Regions from separate parts of the Exiguobacterium sp. s39 genome, predicted to be linked through region 2. Evidence: predicted binding sites of a transcription regulator. Region 2 holds the regulator's gene; the other holds the start of a gene.
The links. Region 2 encodes Rex, which represses fermentation and respiration genes when NADH is low (regulators of the CRP and FNR family bind a similar motif). Its sites were predicted from a motif close to TTGTGAAATATTTCACAA; they were not measured.
Positions count from the first base shown of each region.

Region 1 (4,804 bases), 770 kb from region 2:
CTTCAATCGCTGGACGTGATGTCAAACGACAAAAAAGAGAAGTCGAATCGACTTCTCTTTTTTGTATCTTATGCTTCATTGTTCGAACGTGCTGGATAGAACGCTAGAATCAAGAGTAATGTGAAGGCAATGAGACTCATCATCGGAATTGTCAAGAAACCAAAATAGTTGACCCACTTGATGAGACAGCCGCTTGTACATAACGCTTCGCCATCAGGTAAACGCTCAAGGATGACGTGGTACAAGGCGACACCAAAGCCGGCAAGCACATACAGGCGAACGAAGAGCGGATCGATCGTTTTCGACCGGAATAGCGAGATGAGCAAATAAAAGGCAGTCGTATACATGAATAGTCGTTGCCACCAACAGAGAGGGCAGGGGATGAATCCGCGAATTTCACTGAAATAGAGACTGCCAAGCGTTGCAATCGTTGAGATGATGAACATAAAATGATAGCGTGTCATATGTATCGTCCTTTCTAACGTGTTAAACTAATGCCATCTTATATCATGAGGAGTCGAATCTCACATTGCAAGTGTCGGAAATGGAAATGTTGATCACCTTATCGGAAGAATTGAATATGAGGCGCGCTGCTGAACGATTATTCGTCTCGCAACCTGCGCTTAGTCAACGTCTCGTTGCGATTGAAAGACGCTGGGGAACAAAATTATTCATTCGTTCATCGCGTGGGTTAAGCATCACACCACAAGGAGAAAAAGTAATCGGTCTCGCAAAAGAGATGAATCGGAAGGAACTTGAGTTAAAAAGTGAATTGACGGCAGAAGAGGGTGCCGTTTATGGAACGCTTCGGATTGCCGTCGCTTCCATCATGGGGCAATATTGGCTCCCGCGTGTCTTAAAACGATTCGTTGAGCGTTATCCGCATGTCCGTGTTCAGCTTGTCACGGGATGGTCCAGTGAGATGATGCGTCATATGTTAGAGGAACATTTTCATATCGGGATCATTCGTGGAAACCCGGACTGGAAAGGTGTTAAAGAACGTCTTTTCTCGGATCCGCTCTATTTAGTCGATAGTGAGTTGACGTCAATCGAACAGTTACGCGTGACGGATCGACCATTCATCCAGTTCAAGAGTGACTCAACGTACTATCAGGAAATTTTAGAATGGTGGCAAGATCGGTTCGCAAGTCCACCATCTCGGACGCTGGTCGTCGATCAAATCGAGACATGTAAGCAGATGGCTCTACATGGAATTGGATTTGCGATTTTACCCGAGTCGACGATTCAGCAATCAAATGAAGTCATGCAGCTTCCGTTAAAAACATCGTCTGGAAAAATATTAAAGCGAGATACATGGATTTTGTCTACGGAATCGATGCTTGAACTAAAACAAGTTCAAGCATTTTGGGATATCGTAAAAGAAGAAGGAGGAAGTCAGTCAGATGGAATACGCCATTGAAATGCGGCGCGCGCTTCATAAAATACCAGAACCAGGGTTCAAGGAGTTTAAGACGCAAGCTTTTATATTGGAACAAATTCGTGCCTATCCACCAGATCGTGTCACGTATGACACGTTTGAAACGGGAGTTTTCGTTCGAGTGAAAGGATTGACTGGAAATCGGACAATTGGGTACCGTGCAGATATTGATGGGTTACCGATTGAAGAAGCGACAGGTCTTCCGTTTTGCTCGGAACATCCAGGCTTCATGCATGCCTGTGGTCACGATATGCACACGTCGATTGCGTTGGGATTGATGAAACGAATCATTGAATTGCCGGTCATGGATGATGTCGTCTTTTTATTCCAACCAGCGGAAGAAGGTCCGGGCGGGGCAGAACCGATGATCAAAAGTCCGTTGTTTGAAAAATATCGTCCAAGTGAGATGTATGGTCTTCACGTCGCACCGGAGTATCCAGTCGGTACGATTGCAAGCCGTCCCGGCGTCTTGTTCGCGAGTGCTCGAGAAGTCCATATCACGATCTATGGTCAAAGTGGTCACGCGGCCTTTCCTCATTTGACGATTGATACGGTCGTCGCGCAAGCAGCCTTAATCATGCAATTGCAAACAATCGTCAGCCGATCCATCAATCCGATGAACTGTAGCGTCATCACGATCGGAAAGGTCGATGCCGGGATTCGGGAAAACGTCATCGCCGGTAGAGCAGTTCTTGACGGTACGATGCGCGCGCTCAATGGGGAAGACATGGAAAAACTGGAACGACGCGTTCGTGACATCATTCGAGGAATCGAAGCTTCCTTTGGCGTCAAGATTGATCTGCAATTCGGAAATCGTTATTACGAGGTCGTCAATGACCGACACATCGTTGATAAATTTTCATCATTCGTCAAGATGAATGCGAACTACATTGAATGTGATGCAGCAATGACAGGAGAAGACTTCGGATTCATGTTGAAGGAAATTCCAGGGATGATGTTTTGGCTTGGAGTCGACAATCCGACATCTGGACTTCATCAACCAACCTTGAATCCGGATGAATCCGCGATTCCATTTGTGATTGATTTACTCGATCATTATTTCCGAGAATATGTTTAAAAAGTTTTATGAAATAATGAAGGACATTAAGCTTTCCCTTTCGAAATCAAGAATGGGAAAGCTTTTTATATATGTAAGAATAGGAGTTTTCGAACATTTTGTGAAAAAAATCACGTGCACATGTGAACAATTTGTTACATCAAACATTATAAACAGACATAAAGGGTTATGTTCTCTATGATACGGTTATAGACCATATAGAGAAGTATGTTTTAGGAAGAGGGGGCTATATACATGTTCAATGATCCCGTATTGCTCAGTCGATTGTTGACAGGGCTCACATTAGCGTTTCATATTATATTCGCGACAATTGGCGTCGGGGTACCACTCATGGTACTCGCAGCTGAATTCATCGGTCTGAAACGCAAAGATCCGGATTATATTTTATTAGCAAGACGGTGGACGCGTGGATACGTCGTTACCGTCGCAGTCGGTGTCGTGACAGGGACGGCCATCGGATTGCAATTATCACTACTTTGGCCGTCACTCATGCAAGTGGCTGGTCAAACGATCGCATTACCACTGTTCATGGAAACATTCGCATTCTTCTTTGAAGCGATTTTCCTCGGTATTTACCTGTATACATGGGATCGATTCAAAAACCCATGGTTACACTGGTTGATCGGGATTCCAGTCGTCATCGGTGCGACAGCATCAGCATTCTTCATTACGACGGTCAACTCCTTCATGAACTCACCAGAAGGATTTAAGATCGTCAACGGAACGCTAACGCAAATTGAACCATTAAAAGCAATGTTCAATACAGCAACACCTACAAAAGCAACACACGTCATCGTATCGGCTTATTTGACAGTCGCCTTCATCTTGGCGGCAATCGCGGCGTTCCACTTACTCCGCAAAAAAACACTCTCAGCAGCGGAAACAGCGTATCACAAAAAAGCACTTCGCTTAACGGTTATGGCTGGATTGATTTTTGCCTTCTCGACTGCACTTGTCGGGGACTTCTCAGGGAAATACTTGGCGAAATATCAGCCAGAGAAACTCGCGGCTGCTGAATGGCATTTTGAAACGACAAGTGAAGCAGAATTGATCTTTGGTGGGATACTTGATCAGCAAGAAGACGGCAGTTATGAAATCAAGGGAGCCGTCAAAATCCCATATGCACTCTCGATCCTTGCGGGTGGAGCTCCAGATACAGAAGTCATTGGTCTAAATGAGTTCGCAAAAGAAGATCAAGCACCGCTGATCGTTCACTATTTCTTCGATATCATGGTTTCGATTGGTATGTATTTGGCTGCCATCTCTGCCTTGTTCATCTTGGCATTCCGTTTGAAAAAATTAAATCCTTATAACAAATGGATTTTAAGAGGTGTCTTCATCGGTGGACCTCTGGCGATGATTTCCATTGAAGCAGGTTGGATGTATGCTGAAATTGGTCGCCAACCTTGGACACTTTACGGCATCATGCGGACAGCAGATGCGGCGACGACATCAACTGCCGTCGGTCCGATGTTGATTCTATTCAGTGCCTTGTACTTGATGCTCGGTACGATTTGTACAGTCGTATTATTACGGATGTTCAAGAAAAACCCGGTTGGAAAAGAACTTCAAGAACTTGCTGAAAACCACCACGCGCGTGGGGAAGCTATGTTCGTGGATGATAATAAGTAAGGAGGGAACGATTTGGACGTTCAAACACTAGGAATTACGGTCCTTTGGACTTTCCTGTACGGATATCTCATCGTTGCCTCAATTGACTTCGGTGCTGGATTTTACGCCTTTTATTCAAAATATACGAAGCGGGATCATTTAACGAATCGATTGATTCTTCGTTATCTCTCACCAGTGTGGGAGGTAACGAATGTCTTCTTCGTATTCTTCTTCGTCGGATTAGTCGGGTTCTTCCCGGATACCGCTTACTATTTCGGTACGGCACTACTCGTGCCAGCCTCGATCGTTCTCGTATTGATTGCGATTCGTGGTAGTTTCTATGCATTCGCCAATTATGGATCAAATGACAGCATGTTCTATACGTTCTTATATGGAGCAACTGGTCTATTGATTCCGGCGGCGATGTCAACGACATTGACGATCAGTCAAGGTGGTTTCATTCGTAAAACGAATGAAACAGTCGAGTTTTTAGGAACAAAATTATTTACGAACTTTTACTCTTGGTCGGTCGTAGCACTCGCTATCGTATCCGTCCTCTATATCAGTGCGATGTTCCTCTTGTTCTACGCAGATAAAGCGAAGGATGAAGGGGCTACTCCGCTAATTCGTAAATGGGCACTCTTCTGGAGTGGTCCGACGATTCTTGTCTGTGCACT
Region 1 is NZ_JACSNA010000001.1:1,434,371-1,439,174, reverse strand. Features, by position in the region: gene KNQ11_RS07655 (FAD-dependent oxidoreductase) at 1-19, shown strand, start outside; gene KNQ11_RS07650 (disulfide bond formation protein B) at 69-464, opposite strand; gene KNQ11_RS07645 (transcriptional regulator CcpC) at 530-1,420, shown strand; gene KNQ11_RS07640 (N-acetyldiaminopimelate deacetylase) at 1,404-2,516, shown strand; gene KNQ11_RS07635 (cytochrome ubiquinol oxidase subunit I) at 2,751-4,148, shown strand; gene KNQ11_RS07630 (cytochrome d ubiquinol oxidase subunit II) at 4,161-4,804, shown strand, end outside.
Region 1: a site for Rex is predicted at 2,615-2,632, ahead of KNQ11_RS07635 (cytochrome ubiquinol oxidase subunit I). Genes of this name have one in related genera too.

Region 2 (4,804 bases):
CTTTCTGTGCTTCCTTGTCGATCGTCTTCGACGCCGTGACCTTTGCGGCTTTTGCTTCCTCGGCTTCAAGACGCGCAATCTCTTCTTGCTCCGCCTTCTTCTCCGTGTAGTACGAATAATCACCGAGGTATTCCGTCACGCCGGCTTCACTCATCTCGATGACGCGGGTCGCGATCCGGTCAATGAAGTAACGGTCGTGGGAGACGAATAGCAGCGTACCTTCGTAGTCGACGAGCGCGTTTTCAAGGACCATCTTCGAATCCAGATCCAAGTGGTTCGTCGGCTCATCGAGGACGAGGACGTTCGTCTTCCGGAGTTTCAGTTTCGCGAGCGCGAGACGTCCGCGTTCGCCACCGGATAACTCATGAACAATCTTGAAGACATCGTCACCGCTAAATAGGAATTGCCCGAGTACGGACCGGACTTCTTGTTCACGCATCAGTGGCCATTCGTTCCAAATCTCATCGATGACACGGTTCCGATCATTGAGTTCCGCCTGCTCTTGATCGTAATATCCGATCGAGACGCCGGTTCCGAAACGGAAATCACCGAAGAGGGGGCGTAAGCGGCCGACGAGGACTTTCAGGAGCGTCGACTTTCCGATTCCATTCGGTCCGACGAGTGCCAGCGATTCACCGCGTTGCAAGCGGAACGTGATGTCTTTTGAGACAGCTTCTTCGTAACCGATCGCCAGTTGATTGACTTGAAGAACGTCGTTCCCGCTCTGTTTTTCAATCGGGAAGGACAGGACCGTGCTACGCTCATCCCCATCTGGTCGGTCGAGCCGGTCGACCTTCTCGAGCCGCTTCCGGACACTTTGGGCACGTTTTGTCGTCGTCGCCCGGGCGATGTTCCGTTGAATGAAGTCCTGCATCTTCGCGATCTCTTCTTGCTGCTGTTCAAACTGCTTCATTTCCTGATCGTATAAGGCCGCTTTTTGCTCCAAGTACTTCGTATAGTTCCCCGTGAACTTACGACAGACATTGCGCGACAGTTCGTAGACGACATTGACGACTTGGTCGAGGAAGTACCGGTCGTGCGAGACGATCAGGACGGCACCACGATAACCACCGAGGTAGCTTTCAAGCCAAGCAAGCGTATCGATATCGAGGTGGTTGGTCGGCTCATCGAGAATGAGGAGCTCTGGTGCTTGCAGGAGCATCTTTGCTAAGGCAAGCCGTGTCCGTTGACCACCAGATAATGTCTGAATCCGGCGCGAGTAATCATCCGGATAAAAGCGCATGCCGTGCAAAACGGAGCGGATATTCGCTTCGAACTGATAACCACCGGCTTCTGAGAAGTCGTGTTGCGCTTGATCGTACGTCTTCAAGAGACGATCGTAAGCGACCGGGTCGTTCAAGATATGCTCCATGCCCATTTCGATTTCCATCCGGCGCAGTGTTCGTTCTTGTTCCTGGAGATGTTCGAAGACGGTCAGCATCTCGTTCCAGATCGTCTCATTCGATTCGAGACCACTGTCTTGCGCGAGATAACCGATTTTGACATCCTTGCCTTTCATGATGTCGCCCGAGTCATGACTGAGTTCACCAGCGATGATTTTGAGCAAGGTCGATTTACCGGCACCGTTTCGTCCGACGAGCGCAATCCGATCTCGCTCTTGTACTTCCAGTTTGATATTTTCTAAAATCGGCTCGACGCCGAATGATTTCGAGAGTTGATTGACTTGTAAGAGTATCATTTCCATCCATCCTTCCACCCTTTAGTCTATCACGAACAAAAGCGCAAGGTCCTGCGGAATATATTATTTGTGACTCTATGTGAAGTGGTTTACAATCAAGGAGAGTAGAAAGCTTTTTGCAAAGATTTGGGTGCCACGATGGATGTGGCCGAAGGGGGAACTGCAGGATGAATGGACCAGACACAAAAATTCCACAAGCGACAGCAAAACGGTTGCCGCTATATTATCGCTTCATCCAAAGTTTATACAATTCAGGCAAGCTCCGCGTCTCTTCTGCTGAGTTAAGCGAGGCGGTGAAGGTTGATTCAGCAACGATTCGTCGCGATTTTTCCTACTTTGGGGCATTAGGGAAGAAGGGGTATGGGTATAACGTTCAACATCTCTTAACGTTTTTCCGCAAAACCTTGAATCAAGATGAGGTGACGAATGTTGCCTTAATCGGGGTCGGTCATCTCGGAACAGCGTTTGCAAATTATAACTTTTTAAAGAATAATAGTACTCGGATAGTCGTTGCGTTTGATGCGGACGAAGAGAAGGTCGGAACAACGACGCATGACGTTCCAATCTATCATGTTTCGGACATGAAAGAACAAATCGAAGCGAATCAGGTCGATGTTGCCATCTTGACGGTTCCATCGCAGTTCGCACAGTCAGTAGCGGATGAGTTAGTCGAGTATGGTGTGACAGGCATCCTGAACTTTACGCCAGCGCGGTTGAACGTGCCAGCGAGCGTCCGGGTCCATCACATCGATTTATCGATCGAGTTGCAGTCGTTAGTTTATTTCATGAAGCATTATTCGCAATCAGCTGAAGGAGTGAAATCATAATGGAAAACCTTATCCCGCTCACACTAGGTATCGGACCAGCGAGCATCGGATTAATCGCGGTCGTCGCGTTGATCATCTTCGGACCGAAGAAGTTACCAGAATTCGGACGCGCTGCGGGTCAGACATTGAAAGAGTTCAAGAATGCCACGAACGGCATCATGGACGACGATAAAAAGGACGAACCGAAAGAGAAGTGATTGAATCATGACGGTTGATCAAGAGCAAAGCATGACGTCGCACCTTGACGAACTGCGCAAGCGGATCGTCTGGTCGCTTATCATCGTCGTCGTCCTGTTCGCTGTCGCATTTCCGCTCGTCCGACCGCTCGTTCGCTTCTTGCAAGCGGACTTAAAAGAGCTCGGCATCGGTTTGAATGCCTTCAACGTCGCCGATCCTTTAATGTTGTATTTGAATCTTGCGTTCATCATTGCGCTGATTTTAGCGTCACCGTTCTGGATGTATCAACTCTGGGCATTCGTCCGACCAGGACTTTATGACAAGGAGCAAAAAGCGACATTGACGTATATTCCGGTCATCTTCTTTCTATTTTTGGCTGGCGTAGCCTTCTCGTATTTCTGGTTGCTTCCCTTCTTGCTTGAAGTCTCAACAGATCTCGGGAAAGAGCTCGGAATCGAACAAGTCATTGGAGTCGAGAACTACTTCAGTTTCTTAATCCGATTGACGATGCCGTTCGGTCTTCTGTTCCAATTGCCGGTCGTGACGATGTTCCTGACGCGTCTTGGTCTCGTGACGCCATATTTCATGCGAAAGAATCGGAAATATGCGTACTTTGTGCTGTTCGTCGTTGCGGCATTGATCGCACCGCCGGATGTGACGTCACACTTGATGATCTCGGTGCCATTGTTCGTTCTCTATGAGATCAGCATCTTGATTTCTGCGCGGACGTACAAAAAGGTCTTGATCCTCGAGCAACAGGCAGAGCTTGAACGACAGGCGGACTTGATGCGTGAATTGAATAAATGAATCGTGAATTCCTTCCGACGATTTTGGAAGGGATTCTTTTTTATGAAAGCGTTCTTTTTATATTGATAAAGCAGTTAGTGATGCGTATACTAAAGATAATTCATGGGGGCTTAGCTCAGCTGGGAGAGCGTTTGGCTGGCAGCCAAAAGGTCGTCGGTTCGATCCCGATAGTCTCCACCAATACCAAATATCTAACTCCTCGAAGCGTCGAGGAGTTTTTATTTTACTCCCAGTTAAATTCCTTACAAATATAAAATGTCATGTAAAACAAATAAATTAAAAAAATAGACAAATATAAATTGTTTATTTCCATTAAATTCATTAAACTAAATATACAGAATTTTCGTTTAACTGTTTTATCAGTAGTACTACTATGGTTTTACAGAAAAGGGGAAAACGAACGCATGAAGAAGAAGATTGCACTTATGGCAGCCGTCTTAATGACGTCTTCCAATCTAGTCAGTGCGCAAGGTGCACTGTCGTCGCAAGACAAAGCAACGGGTCAAAAACCGCAAGCGCTCTCGCTGAAGAAATCGGGGCAAGAGAAGAACTACAAACAATCGGATAAAGTCCGTGTCGTCATCGAGATGGAAGAGAAGCCGGCGATTCAAATCGCCCAGGCTCAAAACAAGCGGTATAGCACATTGAGCAATGCCGAAAAAGAGTCGATCAAAGATCGCCTCGTCAGCGTCCAAAAATCGGTCAAGTCAGCCATCGCTAAAAAATCAATTCCCGTTACATATAAGGAGAGCTTCACGACCGTCATCAACGGATTCAGTGGTGAAGTTAAGTTCGGCGATATCGAAGACATTAAAAAACTCAACGGAGTCAAGAGCGTACATATCGCCCATGAATACGCGCGTCCGGAAGTTGCTAAAGGTGCAAAGCCAGACATGCTGTACAGCAAGGACATGGTCAATGCGAAGGAAACATGGCAGGACTATGGTTTTAAAGGGGAAGGAACAATCGTTGCCGTCATCGATACGGGAATCGATCCATCGCATAAGGACATGGTCTTGAGCCCTGAGACGAAGATCGATTTGACTTCTTCGAAAGTCGATAGTGCGAAAGAAACAAAAGGTTTAAAAGGAAAATACTTCACGGAAAAAGTACCGTACGGCTATAACTATGCCGATCACGATAGCGAAATCCGTGATTTAGGTGCGGGCGCATCGATGCACGGGATGCACGTCGCGGGTACGGTCGGAGCAAACGGCGATGAAGCAAACGGCGGCATCAAAGGGGTCGCTCCGGAAACACAACTCCTCGCGATGAAAGTCTTCGGAAACGATCC
Region 2 is NZ_JACSNA010000001.1:2,205,345-2,210,148, reverse strand. Features, by position in the region: gene KNQ11_RS11410 (ATP-binding cassette domain-containing protein) at 1-1,699, opposite strand, end outside; gene KNQ11_RS11405 (redox-sensing transcriptional repressor Rex) at 1,867-2,526, shown strand; gene KNQ11_RS11400 (twin-arginine translocase TatA/TatE family subunit) at 2,526-2,723, shown strand; gene tatC (twin-arginine translocase subunit TatC) at 2,731-3,510, shown strand; tRNA gene KNQ11_RS11390 (tRNA-Ala) at 3,615-3,690, shown strand; gene KNQ11_RS11385 (S8 family serine peptidase) at 3,915-4,804, shown strand, end outside.